DNA from 3 places in the Paraburkholderia sp. CI2 genome. Region 3 is predicted to be linked to each of the others. Evidence: predicted binding sites of a transcription regulator. Region 3 holds the regulator's gene; each other region holds the start of a gene.
What was found. Region 3 encodes HrcA, which represses chaperone genes, less so after heat shock. Its sites were predicted from a motif close to TTAGCACTCNNNNNNNNNGAGTGCTAA; they were not measured.
Positions count from the first base shown of each region.

Region 1: a site for HrcA is predicted at 3,494-3,520, ahead of rpoH (RNA polymerase sigma factor RpoH). Genes of this name have one in related genera too.
Region 2: a site for HrcA is predicted at 2,652-2,678, ahead of groES (co-chaperone GroES). Genes of this name have one in related genera too.

Region 1 is NZ_JACHDL010000007.1:37,957-46,114, forward strand. It holds gene cydB (cytochrome d ubiquinol oxidase subunit II) at 1-203, opposite strand, end outside; gene HDG32_RS12160 (cytochrome ubiquinol oxidase subunit I) at 238-1,830, opposite strand; gene cydP (cytochrome oxidase putative small subunit CydP) at 1,820-2,080, opposite strand; gene rpoH (RNA polymerase sigma factor RpoH) at 2,497-3,432, opposite strand; gene HDG32_RS12175 (acyloxyacyl hydrolase) at 3,788-4,360, shown strand; gene HDG32_RS12180 (nuclear transport factor 2 family protein) at 4,402-4,785, shown strand; partial or broken gene HDG32_RS12185 (2-isopropylmalate synthase) at 4,971-5,957, opposite strand; gene ybiB (DNA-binding protein YbiB) at 6,339-7,310, opposite strand; gene HDG32_RS12195 (fumarylacetoacetate hydrolase family protein) at 7,533-8,158, shown strand, end outside.
Region 2 is NZ_JACHDL010000004.1:15,882-24,039, forward strand. It holds gene HDG32_RS07450 (hypothetical protein) at 1-356, opposite strand, end outside; gene HDG32_RS07455 (hypothetical protein) at 706-1,095, shown strand; gene HDG32_RS07460 (FkbM family methyltransferase) at 1,509-2,219, shown strand; gene groES (co-chaperone GroES) at 2,751-3,041, shown strand; gene groL (chaperonin GroEL) at 3,095-4,735, shown strand; gene cysC (adenylyl-sulfate kinase) at 4,940-5,578, opposite strand; gene HDG32_RS07480 (chondroitin 4-O-sulfotransferase) at 5,605-6,624, opposite strand; gene HDG32_RS36280 (hypothetical protein) at 6,613-6,813, shown strand; gene HDG32_RS07485 (hydroxymethylpyrimidine/phosphomethylpyrimidine kinase) at 7,123-7,986, opposite strand.
Region 3 is NZ_JACHDL010000007.1:215,086-223,243, forward strand. It holds gene glnE (bifunctional [glutamate--ammonia ligase]-adenylyl-L-tyrosine phosphorylase/[glutamate--ammonia-ligase] adenylyltransferase) at 1-2,112, shown strand, start outside; gene recN (DNA repair protein RecN) at 2,218-3,885, opposite strand; gene HDG32_RS12950 (NAD kinase) at 3,952-4,854, opposite strand; gene hrcA (heat-inducible transcriptional repressor HrcA) at 5,065-6,084, shown strand; gene hemH (ferrochelatase) at 6,266-7,336, shown strand; gene HDG32_RS12965 (RNA-binding S4 domain-containing protein) at 7,345-7,752, shown strand; gene HDG32_RS12970 (hypothetical protein) at 7,724-7,885, opposite strand.

The DNA of each region.
Region 1 (8,158 bases), 180 kb from region 3:
GCGGCCGCGGTCACGAGCCAGACCTGGTTGCCTTCCCACGTCGCGCCGACCGTGTTCACGACGATGCGTCGCTCGGAGTCAGTGTTGGCGATGAACGGCAGCAGGATCGCCGCGCCCATGTCGAAGCCGTCGGTGAGCGCGAAGACGATCAGCAGTACACCTATCAACACCCACCAGATCAGTCTGAGAACTGCGTAGTCCATATGGGTTTCTCCTCCGGGGCGGTGCAGCGGTGCATCATGCGGCCGTGTTCGACAGTGGCTGCGTCACCGGCTGTCCGATCTCGTGGTGATAGCGGCCCGTATGCAGCGACGAAGGGCCGAGCCGCGCGTACTTGAACATCAGCATGATCTCGATGACGAACAGCCCCGTGTAGAACAGCACGAAGCCGCCGATGCTCAGATACAGATCGCGCGGCGTCAGCGTCGACGCGGCCAGGTTGGTCGGCAGAATGCCCGCGATGCTCCACGGCTGGCGGCCCATTTCCGCGACGATCCAGCCGAGCTCGGCGGCGAGCCACGGCAGCGGAATCGCGATGACCGCCCAGCGCAGAAACCAGCGGCGCCTTTCGAGCAGCAACGTGCGCTGCGCGCAGAACCAGAAGGCGAGCACGAAGGTCGCGAGGAACAGCAGGCCAAGGCCGACCATCATGCGGAACGAGAAGAACACTGGCAACACCGGCGGAACCGTGCTTCTTGCCGCCGCGGCGATCTGGTCTGGCGTCGCGTCGATGACGTTCGGCGTGAACCGCTTGAGCAGCAGGGCGTAGCCGAGATCGTCCTTGTACTTGTCGAACTCCGCATGCTCCTCGTCGCTGGAGTCGCCGCCCTTTAACCGCTGCAACGCCGAATAGGCGAGCATGCCGTCCTTGATGCGACCTTCGTTTCGGGCGATCAGGTCGCGCAGGCCGACCACGGGTTCGTCGAGCGAGCGGGTCGCGATAATGCCGAGCGCGTACGGCACACGGATCGCATAGTCGGTGCGTTGCTCTTTCTGATTGGGGATGCCAAATATCGTGAACGGTGCCGGCGCGGGCGCGGTCTCCCATTCGGATTCGATCGCGGCGAGCTTGATCTGCTGGACTTCACCGGTGCGATAGCCGGATTCGTCGCCCAGCACGATCACGCACAGCGCCGACGCGAGGCCGAAGCCGGCGGCGATCGCGAACGAGCGCAGCGCGAACTCGGTGTCGCGGCGCTTCAACAGATACCACGACGACACGCCGAGTACGAACATCGCCGCGGTCACGTATCCAGCTGATACCGTGTGCACGAACTTGACCTGTGCAACCGGGTTGAAGATCACCGAGCCGATGCTGTCGAGCTCCATGCGCATCGTCTGATAGTTGAACTTCGCGCCGACCGGATTGTTCATCCAGCCGTTGGCAATCAGAATCCACAGCGCCGACAGGTTCGAACCGAGCGCGACACAGAACGTGACGATCAGATGCTGGATTTTTGACAATCTGTTCCAGCCGAAAAAGAACAGACCGACGAACGTCGATTCGAGGAAGAACGCCATCAGCCCTTCGACGGCGAGCGGCACGCCGAAAATGTCGCCGACGTAATGCGAGTAATAAGCCCAGTTGGTGCCGAACTGAAACTCGAGCGTGAGGCCGGTCGCGACGCCCATTGCAAAGTTGATGCCGAACAGCTTGCCCCAGAACTGCGTCATGTCCTTGTAGATCTGCTTGCCGGTCATCACGTAGACCGATTCCATGATGACGAGCAACCAGGCGAGACCGAGCGTGAGCGGCACGAACAGAAAGTGATAAAGCGCCGTGATGGCGAACTGGAACCGCGACAGTTCTACGACTTCGCTAACGGGCATGTTGATCACCTCGAGACGGATGCGGGGCGGGCACCGACAGCAGCGCCTGCGCGACCTGCTCAGGCGGCAGCATCATGTGCTGCGCCTGTGGATGATTGAAGAATGTGTACTTGAGCGCCATCAGTAGCACGAACTTGATGGCGAGGATGATGGCGATATCGCGCGCCAGCGTTGGACCGCGCACCCACCTGGTGAACCGGCCGCGCAAGCGCGACCGGACGGTGCTGCTGCGATTCAGGGCTATGGTCATGATCGGTCGAAGACGACTTCACGCCGGTGAGTCCGGCTGGATCCAGACCGCCCTGGCCGTCAGGCAGTCTGGCAGTCTGGCGAATGCATGCCGATTGTAGGAGGTGAACCTCGCGCGCTCAGGTTTAGCCAGGCGGCAACACGTCGCGAAACTTGCCGCGTCTATGCAGTATTGCTACCGGACTTGCGATACGTCAAGAAACGCTTACCGGCCTCGACAGGCCGGCTTGCGGATAGGCCGACGCGAAGCGCGGCCGCGGGGACGCAAGAAAGGGCGAAAAGAATGAAAAAGCCCCGCCGTCTTGCGAGGGCGGGGCTTGAGCGCGATGGTCGCTAAATGGCGCGACCGATTAACGCGTGTCGTTTTAACCTATGTCATGGGCGGGACACAATTGACGCGCGCATGGCTTCGACGCTTTACGCGTATTCGGTCAGCGCGCCGCGCATCTTCTTCATCGCGCTGGCTTCGATCTGGCGGATACGTTCGGCCGAGACACCGAACTCGTCGGCCAGCTCGTGCAACGTCGAGCCGCCCGAGCCATCGTCGGCCACCTTCAGCCAGCGCGCTTCGATGATGCGGCGGCTGCGCGGATCGAGCGCGTCGAGCGCGCTTGCGATGCCGTCGCTTTGCAGCCGGTCGCGCTGACGCGAAGCCAGCACGGCAGTCGGCTCACTATGCGAGTCGGCCAGATAGGCGATTGGCGCGTACGACTCCTCGCCGTCTTCGACCTGACCTTCGAGCGCGATATCGCCGCCCGACAGACGCGTCTCCATCTCCGCGACCTCTTCGCGCTTCACGTTCAGCTCCTTCGCGAGACCGTCGATCTCGTCCGGCGTGAACGCGCCAAGCCCCTGCTTGTGGCTGCGCAGGTTGAAGAACAGCTTACGCTGCGCCTTGGTGGTGGCGACCTTCACCATGCGCCAGTTGCGCAGGATGTACTCGTGGATCTCGGCCTTGATCCAGTGCATCGCGTATGACACGAGGCGCACGTTTTGCTCGGGATCGAAGCGCTTGACCGCTTTCATCAGGCCGATGTTGCCTTCCTGGATCAGATCGGCGTGCGGCAACCCGTAACCGAGGTAGTTACGCGCGATGGAAACGACGAGTCGCAGGTGCGACAGCACCAGGCGGCGCGCAGCCTCCAGATTGTCGTGTTCGCGCAACTCGGTGGCGAACTGGCGTTCCTCCGCCGGCGTCAGCATCGGAATCCGGTTGACCGCCTGGATGTAGGCGTCGATGTTGCCCAGGTGACCGGACAGCAGCGAGGAATGCGAGAGCGCCAGTGCACCTGCCGGAGCGGCCTTAGCCGACGACGGGCTCAAAGTACTCGGAAGGGTCATTGCATGGCTCACGTGTGAAGCTCCTTTGGAATCAGACAATAACGGACTCAGTAAACGACTCCAGCGATGGATGTTAGCACTCAGATCTGCCGAGTGCTAATACTTAGAGGTCGCAGGGGCATCCGAGTTCCCGAAAATCCTATTGAGTTTTGACTTCTGATAGCCATATTACGCTCTATTTGCGTTGCGCGTTGGACCTGTACAAAGTACCGCCCGGAGCGGTTGCAGGCTCATGTTTGACTGACATCGTCCCGTTTTTAAAGAGAATAATTGCTGGTCATGGGCATTATCTGGGAAATACTTGCTCCTGAATTCGCGCTTGGAATAAAGGGGGCGCTCGCTTAATACTCGGCAGTATGGGGGGCGGATGAACAGGCAGAATCTTGTGGTGCGTGGGCTTACTCTAAAAAGCACGTTTGCCGTTCTGCTCGTTCTGCTGTTGGGTGCGGCGGGCGCGTCCCAAGCTGAGCAGTTCGGCGTGCAGGTGGCCGCCGGCGTCGGCGACCATCACGTCAGGACGCTCGATCTCGGCGTGGTCTGGGATCCAAACCTGACCTGGTGGCAGATCGGCGACTGGCATTTCGCGCTGCTCGGCGAGGCGCATGTCGCGTGGTGGCACACCAATGAAGGAAACGTTCACGACGACATCGGCGAGATCGGCGTGACGCCGGTGATCCGCTTGATCAGGTCGTCGGGTTCGGTGCGGCCATTCATCGAGGTGGGTGCCGGCGTCCGGCTGCTGACCAGCCCGCGCATTTCTTCCGACTTCACGTTGGGCACCTCGTTCCAGTTCGCCGAGATGGCGGGCGTCGGGCTGCAGTTCGGCGCTCGTGAGCAGTATGTCGCCGGCTACCGCTTCCAGCATGTCTCCAATGGCGGTATCAAAGAGCCGAATCCTGGTATAAATTTCAGCCAGCTATATTTGCAATATCACTTCTGACCGTGGCCGCCTGCGGCTCGCGGTGTTCGAGGGGCTCTGCAATGGCGGCAAAGATGATCGAAGCGATTCGCGGGCTCGAGCGAGAGCGTTTTCGCGCGATGGTCGATGGCGATGGGCAGTCGCTCGACACGCTGCTCGCGGACAACGTGAGCTACGTCCATACGAATGGCAAGCGCGAGACGAAGCGGCAGTTCATCGACGGGATCACCGCGGGGCGCCGTCGTTATCGGCAAATCGAGGTGCAGTCGCAGGATGTCTTGCCGGCCGGGCGCGAGACCTACGTCGTCACGGGCCGCGCGCTGATCGAGATGGAGGCGAACAACGGCGCGCTCCTGTTTCCGATTGCCTATACCGCGATTCACACGCACGAAGACGGGCAGTGGCGACTGATCGCGTGGCAGGCGACCCGTTGCGCGCTCGAGTGAGATTCTCATCGGGCGGGCGCGCCTCGTGAGCGCGTCTTCAGCGGCGGCGGAATGCGGGTGTGCATTCCGCTGCAGCAGGCTCGAGGCCCAACGCGAATTCACGCGGTCGCGCATTCGCCAGCTTTGTCGCGGCGCTCGTCTACATCGGCATCCGCGTCGCGCGCCTCGCGCGTGCCGCGCATCGCTACCTGTCCCGCATACGGATGCCGCGCCGCCACCAGAAGCCGCGTGCAGCGTTCCGCCACGCGCCTGATCGTCGCGAGATCCGAGAAATCGAGACCGCTGTCGATACCCATCGCGTCGAGATTCATCGCGACTGTGACGAGATCGACGTTGCCGGTGCGCTCGCCATTGCCGAACAGACAGCCTTCGATGCGATCCGCGCCCGCCAGCAGCGCGAGCTGCGCCGCGGCCACGGCGGTGCCGCGATCGTTGTGCGGATGCACCGACAGCACGATGCTGTCGCGGTAACCGAGGTTGCGATGCATCCATTCGATCTGGTCGGCGAACACGTTCGGCGTGGCCGCTTCGACGCTTGCCGGCAGGTTGACGATCATCTTGTGATCGCGCGTAGGCCGCCACGTTTGCGCGAGCGCGTCGCACACCTCGCGCGCGAACGGCAGCTCGGTCGTGTTGAAGGTCTCGGGCGAGTACTGGAAGGTCCAGCGCGTGCCCGGCCGCGCCTGCGCGTGTTCCTTGATGAGGCCCGTGCCTTCGACGGCGAGCGCCTTGATCTCATCTTTCGACTGCTGGAACACGATGCGCCGGAACGACGGGCAGATCGCGTTGTACAGATGCACGATCGCGCGCGGCGCGCCTTCGAGCGCGTCGAACGTGCGTGCGATCAGCTCCGCGCGCGACGGCACGAAGACTTCGATCGTGACGTCGTCGGGAATGCGCCGCTCGTCGATCAGCTTGCGCACGAAGTCGAAATCGGTCTGCGACGCCGACGGAAAGCCCACTTCGATTTCCTTGAAACCGATCGCGACCAGCATCTCGAAGTACTCGAGCTTCTGCGCGGCGTTCATCGGTTCGATCAGCGCCTGATTGCCGTCGCGCAGGTCCGTGCTCATCCAGACGGGTGCGGCGCCGACCGTGCGACTCGGCCATTTGCGGCCGGTCAGCCGGACGGCGGGAAAAGGGCGGTACTTTTCAGCGGGATTGCGCAACATGGTGAGGTGCCTCATTCGTGGTGTCGTCGGCGGAGGGTGGGGACGTCGAGCGGTTGGCCGACTGTTCACGCATGCACGCTGCGGATGCTGCCCATGCAACGTACATGTGATCCTCTCGCATCGTCCGCGCGGTAAACGGACGAATGCAAACGACGACAGGTTGTGGAGAACTACGACGGGGGTGAAGCGAAACTGCGGGAACTACGGGGAGGACCGCCGACGACAACCGGAGCTGCCAGCGCGCGGCGCTACGCGAGACTTATGCCAGGCGTAGCGATAGGGGCCGCGCCAGGCGGCCGGAGATAATTCGGAGGGTGTTCGGAAGGGAACGCATGAGGCCAAATGTATGACGGCGTGCGTTGGCCGGTCAACCCGCGGCCGTCAGGCCGCCGTCTTCGCGATGTCGACGATCAGCTCGACCTGCCGCTCGAGCGCGCCAGGCACCGGCGCTTCGCCGCGCAGCACGGCGTCGATCCAGGCGGCCGTGGTCGCCGCGTCGCGCGCTTCGGGCAGCTCGACTTCGGGCGCATCGGACGACGAGCGCTCGTGCGGCAGCCGCGTCTCGCAGATGCCGTCATGCAGCCAGTCGACCTGCACCTGGCGGCGCGTATCGGCGACCGCCTCGCCTTCGGTGCCGCGCGCGAGCAGCGCACCGCCGACGGCCGCATCGGGATGCGTGACGAACAGCTGAGTGAGACTGTCGCGATACGGCGGATGCGTGTAGTTCACGAGCCGCAATCCCGCGGGCGCGAACGGCTGCAGCAGCTTCACGAGCGTATGCGTCGAATTGCGCACGCCCATGCGCCGGCGCAGCGCGAGCAGGCGCGCGAGCTTGGGCGCCAGTACGTCGATCGAGGCGAACGCGACGCGGCGCTCCGCAAGTCCAGCTTCGATCTGCGTGTGCGACTGCGCATGGGCGATGCGCAGATGTGTGAAGATTTCCGCGCTCGTCACCCGACCCAGATCCTCGGTGACGCCGTGTACCAGCACCGGCACGCCTTCGCGGGCGAGCAGCAGCGCGAGCAGCGGCACGAGGTTCGGCTGCTTGCGCGCGCCGTTGTACGACGGAATCGACACCGGCCGAAACGCGCCGTGCGGCAGCCGCACCGGCTCGAACGACGTATGCGCGGCGGCCAGCATCGCGGCGAGTTCGTCGGCGGTTTCGCCTTTCACGCGATACGCGAGCAGCACCGCGCCGAGTTCGAGATCGTCGACGCGGCCGTCGAGCATCGCGGTGTAGAGCGAGCGCGTGTCGTCGGCGGTCAGCGCGCGGGCGCCATTCGGGCCGCGGCCGATTTCCTTGATGAATCGGGCCCAGGGGAAGGGAGAAGTGGTATCGGTGGAGTCGGTCATCGTGCGCAAGAGGCGGGTGGCGTGCCGCGCCTGGCGGTTCGCTACGCCATTCGGGGAACAGTTCGGTGTGAGTATCGCATCTATGGCGAGCGGGCGAACAGCAACGAAGCGGGCACGCAGTGGCGCGCGACGGGCCGCCTGACACGCCCCCGCGCCGTGCCGCGGGTTACACTCGATGTCTCTTGCCGCCTCGGCGGCGCACATCGGAAAACGGAGAACGGGATGAGTTACGTATTTGCACCCGCACCGCAGGTCGCGGTGCCGGTCGTGGGGTCGGGCGAGCAGTTCGCGGTGCGCCGCATCTACTGCGTGGGGCGCAACTACGAGGCGCACGCGCGTGAAATGGGCCACGACCCGGACCGCGAGCCGCCGTTCTTCTTCACGAAGCCGGCCGATGCGATCGTGTACGTCGCGCCGGGCACGACCGGCGAATTCCCGTATCCGTCGCAGACCAGGAACGTCCATTTCGAAATGGAAATGGTCGCGGCGATCGGCGAGGGCGGCAAAGACATCCCCGTCGACCGCGCGCTCGACCACGTCTACGGCTACGCGCTCGGTCTCGACATGACGCGCCGCGACCTGCAAGGCGAAGCGAAGAAAATGGGTCGTCCGTGGGATACCGCCAAGGGCTTCGATCACTCGGCGCCGCTCGGCCCGATCCATCCGGCTTCGACGGTTGGTCACATCGGCAAAGGCGAGATCTGGCTGTCGGTGAATGGCGAGGACAAGCAGCGCGCGGATGTGTCGCAGCTGATCTGGTCGGTGGCCGAGACGATCGCGTATCTGTCGACGCTGTTCGAACTGCGGCCTTGCGACCTGATTTTCACCGGCACGCCGGAAGGCGTCGG
Region 2 (8,158 bases), on a different contig from region 3:
TTCGCCGACGATGCGCCGCCAGGCGCTTGCGCGCCAGCCAACGGCGCGCTCGCGGCTTCGGGCGCGCTCGCGCTCCACGGCAGCGGCGTGGCTGAGAAGGAACTAGGCGGAAGCGGCGGCTTCGACGGTACGCCGGTCGACGCACCTTTGGCCGCGGGCGGCTGACGCGGCGGAATCTGCGACTCGTGGGCCATGTTGACCCCGGTCACGCGGTTCGCCTCGGCGTAGCACATCGCGTTGTCGATGCTGCGCTCGTAAGGGCTCTGACTTCGGATCGGATAGGTGACAGGCCGCCACGCGAACGCGGCAGTGCTCGTCACCAACAGCGTCAGTACGGTATATGTTCTAAATGCCATCGCAGTCACTCCCGCAGCGATGTCTCGCCTTTTTGTGTTTGATTTCGTGTCGTGCTTTCGTTCTGTGCTCGTTGCGCGTCGTGTTCGAGCTCGTTCTCATGCCTGGCGCTCGTGCTTCTGTCGCGGCCTGCCGATAGGCCGTGGCGTTGCGGTGCTTGCGCCACGGCTCCCCGGAACGGGCACGTCGCGAATGCCGCTTTAACGAGCGTAGCACCGCGGTTTGGCCACGCGATGCATCGGATAGCGCGCGAAAACGCCATCGTGCAGTGCAATCAGGACACAATCGGCGCGGCGGCGTTGAAGATCGGGACAATCCCTGGTCGCCACGAAGGATCGTCAGGAGTCGAAGATGAAAAACCTATCGTATCGCTATCGGCCGCTTTGCGCAGCGTTCTGTCTGTCGGTGCTGTCGCTCGCCGCGCCGCTCGTGAGCGGCGCGAGCGACGCCAACATGAGCGCGGAGACGGCGGGTGAGCGCGCAAGCTTCGCGCAGGCGTTTTGCGACGTGTCGCCCGAGCGGATCGGCGCCTATAAGGAGCGGCTCCGAAAGGTCCTCACCGGTGCGACCGATTTCGATCAGCACTGGGACACGGGCTGGCACCGCGCCGACATCACCAATAGCCAGATGGACGCACTGCGCGAGCGAGATCCGAAGGAATTCGCGGCGCGCATCAAGGTCAATTGCGAACGGCTCAAGTGGATGGCGGGTAATGCGTTGCACCGGCCTGCGCAGAAGTGAAGTGAAACGAGCGCGCTGTCGGGCGACCGAAACTGGCGGATCGTGGCCTCATGCAGAAGGCTTCGCCGGTCTGAATCTCGCGCGGTTGTATTCCGCGACATGCGAACCGACTGGAACCGGAAGCTTTTTGCATCACTCGACGGTTTCGGCCAAAAATCCACATTATTATGACTTTCGATTAATGGTCGGCTAACCGTCGAGTAGTCTGCAGATGTAACTCTCAACGACTTTTCGAGCATGTAACTAATTCGCGAATATCGTTTTGTCCGTACTGCGACACATTTGCGGCGGTAATGAGGCCTGCTATGCGAATATTAGCTAACGTAATGCCGGACCGACCTTCTGCTGGGCAAGTTTCCAGATCAAACGCTGTTTGACCTTTTGCCGTTATCGTTTCGAAGTGAGGAGCGATTATGTTGAACCCGAAGACGTTCGGACACTTCCTTTGGCTCGTCCGCAAGACGTGGATAACACGCGGGCCGCGTTTGTACTACTCGCAGTTTGGAGAGGACGCGGTGTTGCGCGAGATAATCAGTCCCCGGTGCAATAAGGGTGTTTATGTCGACGTTGGTGCATACCACCCTGTCAAGTTCTCGAACACACATGCGCTTTACAAGCGTGGTTGGCGCGGCATCAACATAGACATGGATCCAGTGAAAATTGAAACGTTTTCTCTTGCGCGGTCTGGTGACGTCAATGTATGTGCGGCCGTCTCGAACGAGAAACAGCTCAAGGAAGTCTATAATTTTTCAAATTATGGGTTGACTTCGACCATAGATCCCATAGTGGCTGCGGCCGAAGTCCAGAAGCCTATCTCCGTCCGGACCGTTGAAACCACCACATTGAACGACGTTCTCGAGCACACCCCGTACGCCGGTCAGGAAATCGATCTGCTTTCCATCGACGTGGAAGGTCACGATTACGAAGTCTTGCGATCGATTGATATCAGCAGGTATAAACCAAAGATCATCATTGTGGAGTCTACGCTGACTTCGATAAGGGAAGTAATAGATTCCGCCATATTTCGCTATCTGGAGGAGCGCAATTACCGACTGGTCAGTTGGACATATTTGTCGCTGATCTTCAGAGTGGAAAGATCTCAAATCTTTCGAACTCAGTTATAGCGTTACGGTTCTGCACGTATCGTCCTTGCAGCTGCTATCAATTTCACAATCCCACTATCAACGGCCGCTGCAACGGTCCAGATATACCTGGACCGACTGGTAGCTCAGCCGTGAAGCACATTCACGAGCCCCTCGACTTGCCTGAAGGCTGACTATCGTAACGGCCCGCGCTTATGGGGGATTTCCCTGGGTTTGACGTTTCGAGCGGGCGCTCCGCTCCCAAGTCGCTGCCTCGTCATGGCTCGCCTCTTCCTTCACGAAGGGCCGAATCTCAACGCAACATGTCGGTAAATTATTGTTTTCTTAGAGAAAATGCCGAACGGCAGACGTTCCGCACGGGGCGGCGTTCAAGTCCGAGCGAATCACGTTTCAGGGTCAGTGAACTTCGATCGCGTTCCCGCTTCTTGAATTTGTCACTGCCCGTCCATATAATTAGCACTCGCTGCACGAGAGTGCTAACAACATCTCCGGTTGGCTCGGCCAGCCGGGTTTTTCTCAGCGTTCTTCAGTCTCAATCAGAGAGGAGTATGTATGAACCTTCGTCCTTTGCATGATCGCGTGATCGTCAAACGTCTGGATCAGGAAACCAAGACCGCGTCGGGCATCGTGATCCCCGAAGCCGCAGCGGAAAAGCCGGATCAAGGTGAAATCCTCGCAGTCGGCCCGGGCAAGCGCGACGACAAGGGCGCAGCCATTGCGCTCGACGTGAAGGTCGGCGACCGCGTCCTGTTCGGCAAGTACGCAGGCCAGACCGTCAAGGTCGACGGCAACGAACTGCTCGTGATGCGCGAAGAAGACATCATGGCCGTGGTGCAGAAGTAAGCGCAAGGTCGCTACTTCACCGGTTATATCCAAAGTATTCAAGGAGTTAGAAGATGGCAGCTAAAGACGTCGTATTCGGTGATTCCGCCCGTGCCAAGATGGTCGAAGGCGTGAATATTCTCGCCAACGCCGTGAAGGTCACGCTGGGTCCGAAGGGCCGCAACGTGGTTCTCGAGCGCAGCTTCGGCGGCCCGACGGTCACCAAGGACGGTGTGTCGGTCGCGAAAGAGATCGAACTGAAGGACAAGCTCCAGAACATGGGCGCGCAAATGGTCAAGGAAGTCGCTTCCAAGACCAGCGACAACGCAGGCGACGGCACGACGACCGCTACGGTTCTCGCGCAATCGATCGTCCGCGAAGGCATGAAGTACGTCGCATCGGGCATGAACCCGATGGACCTGAAGCGCGGTATCGACAAGGCTGTTGCAGCCGCAATCGAAGAACTGCGCAAGATCAGCAAGCCGTGCACGACCAACAAGGAAATCGCCCAGGTTGGCGCGATCTCGGCGAACAGCGATTCGTCGATCGGCGAGCGCATCGCTGAAGCAATGGACAAGGTCGGCAAGGAAGGCGTGATCACCGTCGAAGACGGCAAGTCGCTGCAAGACGAGCTGGACGTCGTCGAAGGTATGCAATTCGACCGCGGCTACCTGTCGCCGTATTTCATCAACAACCCGGACAAGCAAGTCGCCGTGCTCGAGAACCCGTTCGTGCTGCTGCACGACAAGAAGGTGTCGAACATCCGTGACCTGCTGCCGGTGCTCGAGCAAGTCGCGAAGGCTGGCCGTCCGCTGCTGATCATCGCTGAAGACGTCGAAGGCGAAGCGCTCGCAACGCTGGTCGTCAACAACATCCGCGGCATCCTGAAGACCGTTGCCGTCAAGGCTCCGGGCTTCGGCGATCGTCGTAAGGCGATGCTGGAAGACATCGCGATCCTGACCGGCGGTCAGGTCATCGCTGAAGAAACCGGCCTCACGCTCGAGAAGGCAACGCTGGCTGAACTGGGCCAGGCGAAGCGCATCGAAGTGGGCAAGGAAAACACCACGATCATCGACGGCGCTGGCGAAGCAGCGAACATCGAGGCTCGCGTCAAGCAAGTGCGCACGCAGATCGAAGAAGCGACCTCGGACTACGACCGTGAAAAGCTGCAAGAACGCGTCGCCAAGCTGGCAGGCGGCGTTGCAGTGATCAAGGTCGGTGCTGCGACCGAAGTCGAAATGAAGGAAAAGAAGGCACGTGTCGAAGACGCACTGCACGCAACGCGCGCGGCTGTGGAAGAAGGCATCGTGGCGGGTGGCGGCGTCGCGCTGATCCGTGCACGTACGGCAATCGCTGGCCTGAAGGGCGCTAACGCCGATCAGGACGCAGGTATCAAGATCGTTCTGCGCGCCATGGAAGAGCCGCTGCGCCAGATCGTCGCCAACGGTGGCGAAGAAGCGAGCGTCGTCGTGGCAGCGGTTGCTGCTGGCAAGGGCAACTACGGCTACAACGCAGCGACCGGCGAGTACGTCGACCTGGTCGACGCAGGTGTCGTGGACCCGACGAAGGTGACGCGCACGGCGCTGCAAAACGCAGCTTCGGTTGCTGGCCTGCTGCTGACGACCGACGCAGCTGTCTGCGAACTGCCGAAGGAAGATGCTCCGATGTCTAGCGGCATGCCCGGCGGCATGGGCGGCATGGGCATGGACATGTAATTCCGCTCGGGCCTCGTGGTCCGGCCGCGTGGTTGAACTGCCGCGCGTCTGGATCACGGCCGAGGCCCGGCTGGAAGTCCATGTGGGGAGTGCGCCGCGAGGCGTTTCCCCAAACGAAAAAACCCGCTTATGCGGGTTTTTTTCGTTTGGGGCCGGCGTTGATGTGCTTGCTGGCGAGCGCTTCCGGACGCCCTTTTGTCCGGATCAGGCGCCCGCGGCGTGAGCCGAGCGATGAGAGGACCTTCCGAGGCACTTTTCGCGCAGGTAGTGGAAGATCTGCGCGACGCTTTGCGCGGGGCTCAGCGCTCCCGTGTCGACGTTCAGGTCGGGATCGATCGGCGCTTCATAGGGCGCTGATACGCCGGTGAACGAGCTGATCTCGCCAGACCTCGCTTTCGCGTAAAGACCTTTGGGATCGCGGCTCGCGCAGGTGGCGAGCGAGGCGGACACATAGGTTTCGACGAACTTGTCGGCTCCGATGATCGCGCGCGCCATCGCCCGATCTTCGCGTAGCGGCGAAATCAGCGCGGAAATCACGATCAGACCCGCGTCGTTCATCAATTGGGCGACGTGCGCGACCCGGCGGATGTTTTCGCGCCGGTCGTCGGGCTCGAATCCAAGGTCGCTCGCCAGACCGTGGCGGATGTTGTCGCCGTCGAGCACATAGCAGGCGTGACCGAGCGCGATCAGCTGCTCCTCGAGCGCGAACGCGAGCGTCGATTTGCCGGCGCCGGACAGGCCGGTCAGCCAGATCGTGGCGGGCATCTGATCGAACATGCGTATGCGGTCCTGCACCGCGATCTTGCCGTGGAAGCGTTGCATGAACTGGGGCGGCTCTTTCATGGATAGGTTCTCTTGGCTCTTCTGGCTCATTCGCAGTGCCAGCCTTGCCGCCACGTGCCGGCGTTGTGCAGGCTTTCGGTGGAATTGGCAATGGTAACGCGAAAGCCTTCCGGAATATCGTTCGGCAGTGGAATCGAAAATCCGCTGTATGCGCTCGGATAGCCGGCGCTCGCCACATCGGGCCGCGGCTCGCCGCTGCAGCCGGTCGCGACGATCTGCGTGCCGACCCGCACCTCGAGCGGTACCTGCCGCTGCGGCTCGCTCAGGTTGACGGCCCAGCCGCACACTACGCCGTCGCGCACCGTGTCGACAAAACCGTCGAACAGGTCGACCGGCGGACGCTGCCGGCTTCGCGCGAACTCCAGATAGGTATCGATCGGCGCGAGATCGAAGCGGCGGATCACCTCATGCACGCGCGACAGGAATGAGCCATCGATGCCGAAAACCGTCGCGCTATAGACGTGCGGATTCTCGAGCTGATTTATTTCGGACTGAATCACGCGGACCAATTCGAGCGCATTCGAAAAGACGCTGCCCGTTTCATTCGCATAGGCTTCGACGATTCGATTCGCGTCGCGGAACAGTTCGTAATCGAGGCTATTGTCGTCGATGAACTTTTGTCTGGCTGCTTCGCTGATGTGAGCTTTGCCTTTCGGCGCACCATTGGTGCGATTCGCTTCGAAACAGAACGGTAATTTCATCCCTGTCGCACCGCACAGCCGCAATAAGAATTCGCTCATGTCCTCGCAGACGCCGACGGTACCGATCTGTTCGCGCAAATGGATTTGCGCGACGGCGAGGCTCGCTTCGTTGACCGCCGGCTCGCCGCTCAGCATCTGCACGAACAGGTTCCTGCCGCCGAGCGATTCGCTGACCCACTCGTCGAGCGACAGTACGCCTTGCAGCGCCAGAGCCTCGGTCGCCGACACGCTGACGCCGCGCATGATCTGGCCGTTCTTGCCGTTCGCCGCATACCAGTAGTGCGAGATCTGGCGCGCGAGCGGATCGCGCAGGATCGTGCAGTAGTTGACCGGATGTTTGATCATCCGATGAATGCCATACGGGAGATGACCGCCGCCTACCTGCGTCTCGAGCAGCTTTGCGCGACAGTTTCCCCAGCCATCCTGATCCCAGACAAAGCTAATGAATTGGTCATTACCTTTATTCAAATCAAAAAACGAAATAACGGTCGAACCGCCGCATTTCGGTGGATGGATGAAAAAGGCGGGAAATGACATGTGGGGACATATGGCTGATCGCGATGCGTAAAGTCTAGACAAAAGATGTCATTGGCGTTGTAACGTTTAATTACGCGGTATAACGTCTGGTTGCATCACCGACAGCAAGATTCATGCGGCTATGCACAATAAATTGACTAAGATGCCCACGAGACGAACTGGGCGCGGCAGTAGCCATAACTACGCGCTAATTACATTATTCAATTTGGATAAATCGAATGGAAAGTCGCACCAATCGCGAAAGTCGCATTAATGAAAAAAGCCGGCTGACACGGGGTTTTTAGTCGATGCCGACGAATGGCGAGGTCAGTGCCGCGCTTCCCCCGGCGCCGCGCCCTTGCCTTGCGCGGGCGGCGTTTCGTCTTCATCGCTGCTGCGTGCCCAGAAGAAGCGATCGGGCATGTACGCCCCCATGCCGGGCCGGAACGCATTGCGCACTGCCTGATACAGATACTCCTGGCTTTCGCGCACCGCTTCCGCGGGCTCCTGGCCGTTGGCGAGAAGCGCGGCGATCGCCGCGCCGAGCGTATCGGTCAGGCCCGTCAACCGATGCGGCGCGCGGTCCCACATGTCCTGACGCAACTGGCCGTCCTCGCTGAAGAGTGTGTTGACGAGCCGATGCGTGCCGGTTTCGGTCGACAGAATGTACTCGCAGCCCTGCGACAGCAGGTGCGAGATCGCCGCGTCGAGGCTCGGCGCCTCCGCGTCGCCGTCGGGCTGCGCGAGCGCGAGCAGCGTCGCCGAGTCGGCGACCAGCAGCGTGGTTTGCGGCGCGAGCAGATCGGCGATCGCTTCGCGCAGTTCGTCGGCGGCGAGCACGTGCTCGTCGTCGAGCGTGAAGTCCGGGGTGAGGATCAGCGGGACGTCGTCGTAGTCGGCGACAACTTCCGCGATCGCGCTGACCACTTCGGCGCGCGTGCACGCGCCGACCTTGAATGCGGCGATCGGCATGTCCTCGAGCAGCATGCGCGCCTGCGTCGCGACGATGTCCGGGTCGAGCCCGGTGACTTCGTCGCAGTTCGCCGAGTCGCGCACGGTATAGCCCGTGAGCACGGAAACGCCGTGGCAGCCCATGCTGGCAAGTGTCAACAGGTCCGCCTGCAGGCCGGAGCCGCCGGTGGGGTCGGAGAGACCGAAGGTGAGGACGATCGGAGGCGTGTCGCTGGGCATGAAAATGGATAAGGAAAGCAGGATTTCGGCGCGCAATGCGCAATTGGCTCAATTATGCGGCCTAAACCGAGGAGAGGGCGTTTTTTCGCGCGGCGGTGATCGCCAGAGGCTGGCTCGCGGCCCGCTGACGCGCGGCCGGCGGGGATCGCGTTGAGGCTGCCACGCTAGCGCC
Region 3 (8,158 bases):
GTGCAGGGCCGCGAGTGGGAGCGCTACGCGTGGATCAAGGGCCGGCTCGTGTCCGAGGGCGCGAGCGCCTCGGCGCAGCGGCTGCAGAAGCAGCTCGGGGCGATCGTCACGCCGTTCGTCTATCGACGCTATCTGGATTTCGGCGTGATCAGCGCGATTCGCGCGCTGCATCTGCAGATCCGCCAGGAGGCGCAGCGCCGCGCGTCGATGCGCCCCGACAAGGCCGACGACATCAAGCTCGGCCGTGGCGGCATCCGTGAAATCGAATTCAGCGCGCAGGTGTTCCAGCTGATCCGCGGCGGCCAGGACGCCGGCTTTCGCGTGCGGCCGACGCTCGCCGTGCTGCGCCACGCGGCCACGAATGGGTTGATGGACCCGTCGGTGTGCGTGAAGCTGTCGCAGGCGTATCGCTTTCTGCGGGAGCTCGAGCATCGTTTGCAATATCGCAACGACGCGCAGACCCACGCGATGCCCGTCGATGCCGAAGACCGCATGGCGCTCGCGCGCGTGATGGGCTGCGACGACTACCCGCAATTGATGACGAAGCTCGACGCGCATCGCGAGTTCGTCGAACAGCAGTTCGACCAGATTTTCGCCGACAAGGTGGGCGGCCGCGACGGTTGCGGCGCACCCGAGGACGGCGCGGCCGCGTGGGTGTGGAGCAGCGCGCTCGCCGACGATAGCGCCGACGACGCACTGCGCGCGCGCCTCGTCGAACTGGGGGTGGCCGAGCCCGGTGAGCTGCTCGCCCGGCTGCAGGCGGTGTGGCGCTCGTCGCGCTACACGGGCCTGAACGAGCGCAGCCGGCAGCGTTTCGACATCGTCGCGCAGCGCGCGCTCGAAGCCGCGCGCACGCTGGAGCCGGCCGGGCGGCGCGGCGATACGGTCGCGCGCCTGTTCGATCTGCTCGAAGCGGTGAGCCGGCGCGGCGCGTATCTGGCGCTTCTGACCGAGTATCCGCAGGCGCTGCACCAGGTGCTGTCGGTGCTGGGCGGCTCGCGCTGGGCGGCCGGTTATCTGATCCGCCATCCGCAGCTGCTCGACGAGCTGCTCGACGTCGAGGCGATCAACAGTCCGTTCGACTGGGCTGAATTCAAGCGTACGTTGCGTTTGCGGCTCGCCGCCGCCGATGGCGTCGAGCAGCAGATGGATCTGCTGCGTCACGCGCATCAGGCCGAGGTGTTCCGCATTCTGCTGATCGAGCTTGCCGGCAAGCTGTCCGTCGAGCACGTCAGCGACAGGCTGTCCGAGCTCGCCGACGCAGTGCTCGACGTGACGATCGAAGCCGTGTGGAAGCAGTTGGCCAAACGTCATCGCGACGTGCCGCGCTTCGCGGTGATCGCCTACGGCAAGCTCGGTGGCAAGGAGCTCGGCTACGCGTCGGACCTCGACGTGATCTTTCTGTACGACGATCCCGGCGATGCCGCCGCCGACGTCTACGCAACCTACACACGGCGTCTGATCACATGGCTGACCACCGCGACCGGCGCCGGCACATTGTTCGACATCGACCTGCGGCTGCGACCCAACGGCGAGTCGGGCCTGCTCATCACCGACCTCGATGCGTTCCGTCGCTACCAGCTGCGCGAGGGCGACGCGGCGAATACCGCGTGGGTGTGGGAGCATCAGGCGCTGACGCGTGCGCGCTACTGCGCGGGCGATCCGGAGATCGGCGGGAAGTTCGAGGCGATCCGCGAACAGGTGCTGACGACGCCGCGCGAAGCGGCGCCGCTCGCGAAAGAGATCGTCGAGATGCGCGCGCGTGTCGAGGCGGGACACCCGAACCATACGCCGGCGCTGTTCGACCTGAAGCACGACCGCGGCGGCATGGTCGATATCGAGTTCACCGTGCAGTACTGGGTGCTGCTGCATGCGGCGCGCGATCCCGAGCTGATCCGCAATACCGGCAATATCGCGCTGCTGCGTGAGGTGTCGCGTTTCGGGCTGATGAGCGAAGCGGAAGCGGAGACGGTCGGCGCCGCCTATCGGCGCTATCGCAAGCTGCAGCACACGCTGCGGCTCGATGGGATGGAGAAGGCGCGGGTCGATCCGGCGCTGGTCGCGGCCGAGCGCGAGGCGGTGCTGGCGTTGTGGAAGAGGGTGTTTGGGTAAGGGCGCTCATGCACTTCGCGTAGCGCATCATGCGCGGCCGGGATCGGTGTGACGTCCCGGCCAGGCCGACTCTGCCGTGTGCGGCCGCCTATGCGCGGCGCAATTTCAGGCGGCCAGCATTTCCTTCGCGTGCTTGCGCGTGGTCGCCGTGATTTCGAGGCCGCCGAGCATGCGCGCGACTTCCTCGATGCGGCTCGCCTTGTCGAGCGCGCTCACGCTGCTGAGCGTGCCGCCGGTGCCGTTGCTCATCTTTGCGACCTGGAAATGATGATCGCCGCGCGCGGCGACCTGCGGCAGATGGGTCACGCACAGCACCTGGCGCGCCTCGCCGAGCTGATGCAATAGCCGTCCGACCACTTCGGCCACGCCGCCGCCGATGCCCGTATCCACTTCGTCGAAGATCAGGGTCGGTGTCGGGCTGGCCGCGCTCGCGATCACTGCGAGCGCGAGACTGATACGCGCGAGTTCGCCGCCTGACGCAACCTTCGCGAGCGGCCGCAGCGGCACGCCGGCATGACCGGCGACGCGGAACTCGATCTGCTCGAGCCCGTGCGCGCCACCTTCGGGCAGCGGCACCAGCGCGACGTCGAAGCTGCCGCCTTTCATCGACAGTTCCTGCATGCCGGTCGTGACCGCCTCGCCGAGCGCCTTGCCTGCTTTCGCGCGTGCCTTCGACAGCTTTTTCGCCTCGGCGACGAACACTTCCTTCGCTTGCGCTTCGGCGGCGCGCAGGCCGTCGAGGTCGGCGGCGGCGTCGAGCGCGGCCAGTTGCTTGCGCCGCTCGGCGTGTTCTTCCGGCAGCGTCTCAGGCCGCAGGCGGAACTTGCGCGCGGCCGAGTGCAGCGCGTCGAGGCGTTTTTCGACCTGCGCGAGCCGCTCCGGATCGAGCTCGAGCTTCTGCGCGTAGTGGCTCAGCGAATACGCGGCTTCCTGCAACTGGATTTCGGCCGGTTCGAGCGCGGCGAGCACGTCGTTCAGCGCGGGGTCGATCTCCGCGAGGTCGCGCACCTTCGACACGATCGAGCCGAGATGCGTGATCATCGCGTCGTCCGATTCGGACAGCGCGCCGAGCGCTCCCTGCACGCCGTCGATCAGATTCGCGGAATGCGACAGCCGCCGATGCTCGGTGTTGACTTCTTCCCATTCGCCCGGCTGTGGCGCGAGCTTGTCGAGTTCGGTGAGTTGCCACGCGAGTCGCTCGCGTTCGAGTTGCAGCTCGCGATCGCGCGTTTGCGCGTGCTCGACGACCTGCGCCTTGTCGCGCCACGTGCGCCACGCGCGCGTGACGGCGGCGGCCAGGTCGGACAGGCCCGCGTGCGTGTCGAACAGCTCGCGCTGCGCGTCGGGGCGCATCAGCAACTGGTGCGCGTGCTGGCCGTGAATATCGACGAGCATCTCGCCGACCTCGCGCAGCTGCGCGAGCGTGGCCGCCGTACCGTTGATGAACGCGCGCGAGCGGCCGTTCGCGTCGACCACCCGCCGCAGCATCACGGTGCCGCCGTGCTGGCCGTTGTCGGCCGCGCCGAGCGCCTGCGTGTCGAGCCATTGATCGACCTGTGCGTGCGTCTCGAACTCCGCGGTGATGTCGGCGCGGCTCTCGCCGGTGCGCACGACGCTCGCCTCGGCGCGCGCGCCTAGTGCCAGCGCGAGCGCGTCGATCAGGATCGATTTGCCGGCGCCGGTTTCGCCCGAGAAAACGGTAAAGCCGCTGTCGAATTCGAGGTCGAGCGCGGCGACGATGACGAAGTCGCGTATCGAGAGGTGGCGAAGCATGGAGGTCGTCGGGTGAGCTTGGGATTCGGGTGGCGGCCGCGGCGGCGTGCGAAATCAAAGTGCCGCTTACGGCCTCGGGTCTTCTTCGTGCGACGGGTACTCGTGCCAGTGCAGCTTCTTGCGTAGCGTCGCATAGTAGCTGTAGCCGACCGGATGCAGCATCGGCACCGTGTGACGCGAACGGCGCACCTCGATCGTGTCACCGAGCTCCAGCGACGTGAACGACTGCATGTCGAAATTGACGTTCACCTCGCGCCCGGAAACGATCTGGATGCTGACCTTCGATTCGTCCGGCAGCACGATCGGCCGGTTCGACAGCGCGTGCGGCGCGATCGGCACGAGCACGATGCCCTGTAGTTGCGGATGCAGGATCGGCCCCTGCGAGGACAGCGAATACGCGGTCGAGCCGGTCGGCGTCGCGACGATCAGGCCGTCCGAGCGCTGGTTGTACATGAAGCGGCCATCGACCGACACGCGCAACTCCGCCATGCCCGAGAAGCCGCTGCGGTTGACCACCACGTCGTTGAACGCGAGCGCGTGGTAGATCGGCGTGCCGTCGCGCACGATGCGCGCTTCGAGCAGCAAGCGCTCCTCGCGCTCGAAATTGCCGGACAGCATCTGCGGCACGATCTCGCGCATGTCGGAGATCGGAATGTCCGTGATGAAGCCGAGCCGCCCGTGGTTGATGCCGATCAAGGGCGTGCGATACGGCGCGAGCTGGCGGCCGATGCCGAGCATCGTGCCGTCGCCGCCGAGCACCACGGCGACGTCGGCGCGCGCGCCGATCTCGGCGAGACGCAGCGCCGGATAGTCGGTCACGCCGATTTCGGCGGCGGTGTCTGCTTCGAACACGACTTCGAGGCCGAGCTTCGCGATGCAGGCGGCGAGCGCGGTCAGCGGCTCGCCGATGCCTGGCGTATTGCTGCGCCCGACGAGCGCGACGGTCTTGAACTGGCTGGTCACTTGCATGCCGGCATTACACCATAGGTAGGGCCTGAAAAGAACCGCAGACCAACCCGGTTGTGGGGCGGCGCACGCAGGGCGTCTGCGTATGTCGCGATTATCGTTAGAATGGTGAAGACCCGATGACATGCGAGCCCGCCGACGGCGGTGCATTCGCCGGGAGCGGGCGCCGCGGGCGCTCTCGGCTGCGATGCCAATGAGCTAAAATTTTTCGTCATGCTAGATCCTCGCGCACAAACCCTCCTCAAAACGCTGATTGAGCGCTACATCGCCGAAGGTCAGCCGGTCGGCTCGCGCACGCTGTCACGTTATTCGGGCCTCGAACTGAGTCCGGCCACGATCCGCAACGTGATGTCGGACCTCGAGGATCTGGGGCTCGTGATCAGTCCGCATACGTCGGCAGGGCGCATTCCGACGCCACGCGGCTACCGCCTGTTCGTCGACACGATGCTGACCGTCGAATCCGCCGCCGACGAGGAGGCGGTGACGCGCACCGTCAAGACCACGCTGCAGGTGGGCGAGCCGCAGAAGATCGTCGCCGCGGCGGCGAGCGTGCTCTCAAATCTGTCGCAGTTCGCCGGCGTCGTGCTCACGCCGCGTCGCAGCCATGTGTTCAAGCAGATCGAATTCATGCGCCTGTCCGACCAGCGCATTCTGCTGATCATCGTGACGCCCGAAGGCGACGTGCAAAACCGCATCCTCGCCACCCAGCGCGACTTTTCGCCTTCGCAGCTGGTGGAAGCCTCCAATTACATCAACGCGCACTTCGCGGGCCTCTCGTTCGACGAGGTGCGCCGCCGCCTGCGCGAGGAAATCGACGAGCTGCGTGGCGACATGACCTCGCTGATGCACGCGGCCGTCACCGCCAGCACCGACGAATCCGACACCGGCGAGACCGTGTTGATCTCGGGCGAGCGCAATCTGCTCGAGGTCGCCGATCTTTCGTCGGACATGGCGCGCCTGCGCAAGCTGTTCGATGTGTTCGACCAGAAGACCAGCCTCCTTCAGTTGCTCGACGTGTCGAGTCACGCGGCGGGCGTGCAAATATTCATTGGCGGCGAATCGAATCTGGTACCGATCGAGGAAATGAGCGTCGTCACCGCGCCGTACGAGGTGAACGGCAAGATCGTCGGCACGCTCGGTGTGATCGGACCGACCCGCATGGCCTACAACCGCGTGATTCCGATCGTGGACATCACCGCGCGGCTGTTGTCCATGACGCTCAGCCAGCAGTAGTCCTCGGGCTCCGCGGAACTGTCGTCATCGCAGTCCGTGGCGATCATGATGCGCGAACGCGCGGTGTCTGCCAATCGTCCGAATGGCCAGGGGTCTCTGGCGGCGCCGGGCAGAACCCGCACCGCTATAATGAATCTCCATTGAATCGACTCGCCGCAAAATGCGGTGATTTCTGCTACCTATGCGCTTCGACCTCGAGCGGCCTTCACAGAACGCCACGTCGCATCGCGTCGCCGTGTTGCTGATCAATCTCGGCACGCCCGACGCGCCGACGCCGCGCGCGGTGCGCCGCTACCTCGCGCAGTTCCTGTCCGATCCTCGCGTGGTCGAAATTCCGGCGCTGCTGTGGCAGCTCATTCTGCGTCTGCTGATTCTGCCGTTTCGCGGCCGCAGCTCTGCGAAGAAGTATGCGGCGGTGTGGATGCCCGAGGGCTCACCGCTGCGCGTCCACACCGAAAAGCAGGTCGAGGGCCTGCGCCATCTGCTGCAACTGAACGACTACACGGTGCTGGTCGACTACGCGATGCGCTACGGCACGCCCGGCATTCCGGCAATGCTGAACCAGCTGAAGCTCGCGGGCGCCGAGCGCGTGTTGCTGATGCCGATGTATCCGCAGTATTCGGCGTCGACCACTGCGACCGCGTTCGACGAAGCCTTTTCCGCGCTCAAGCGCATGCGCAACCAGCCGGAAATCCGCACCGTGCGCCAGTACGCCGATCATCCGGCGTACATCGCGGCGCTCGCCGCACAGGTGCACCACTACTGGCATCTGCACGGCCGCCCCGATTTCGCGGCGGGCGACAAGCTCGTGCTCAGTTTCCACGGCGTGCCCAAGCGCACGCTCGACCTCGGCGACCCGTACCACGAGCAATGCCAGCAGACCGGCGCGCTGCTGATGCAGGCGCTCGATTTGACGTCGGTCGAATGCCGCATCACGTTCCAGTCGCGCTTCGGCAATGCCGAATGGCTGCAGCCCTACACGGCGCCGACGTTGAAGGAACTCGGCGCGGCAGGCGTGCGGCGTGCTGACGTGTTTTGCCCGGGTTTCACCGCCGACTGCCTCGAAACGATCGAGGAAATCGGCATGGAAGTGCGCGGCGAATTTCTGCAGGCGGGTGGCAAGGAGTTTCACCGGATCGCCTGTCTGAACGCGTCGCAGCCGTGGGTTGCCGCGCTTGGCGAAATCGTTGCGCAGCATCTGCAGGGCTGGCCCGTGCAGGCGGTGCCGGTGCCGCACACGACAGGAGCTTGAATACGCAGATGAACTACCGCATTTCAACCGAACCGGGCGCGAAACTGCGCATCGACAAATGGCTGTGGGCCGCGCGCTTCTTCAAGACGCGTTCGCTGGCCGCGGAGGCGGTCGACAAGGGGCGGGTGCGTATCGGCGGCGTCGCCGTGAAGCCGGCGAAGGACGTGCGTGTCGGCGATCTGGTCGAAATCGAGATCGAGCGCTACGTGTGGCAGGTGGAGGTGCTGGGCGTATGCGACGTACGCGGTCCGGCGAGCGTCGCGCAGACGCTTTATGTGGAAACCGCGCAGAGCAAGGCGAAGCGGCAGGTCGAGCAGGAACGGCGCAAGGTCTACCACGAGCCGGCCGCCGCGCTGCACGGCCGACCGACCAAACGCGACCGGCGCACTATCGACAGATTTTCAGGTGGGGATTGAGAAACTGCTCCACGGTGGCGTGTGCGCCGCCGTACTCGGTGGTGTGGTCGTTGACCGCACCGGACATGCAGATGGTCGTGGTGCCCGCGATCAGTACCAGTGCGACCACCCCGATTGCAAAGGTCAGTTTCACGGTACTCCCCTTGATGGGCTGAAACAGGCTATCGGAACGACTGTCAGGTGTCGGTAACGCTTACGTCAGATTAGGGTTAACGTGGCGTTGCCGCTCCATGACTGGAGAATAGGTCAGTTGCGGGCTGCACTCAATCTCTATCTGATTGCGCCACGTTGAGGCTTGTTACGGCGCATTTCGCCTGCACGTCGGTGGTGCGAAAAAACCCTCGACCCGCTTGAAACGGCTTTTTCAGGCCCCATCTGGGGTCCGGTCTGGCGGATCGGCGCGAAG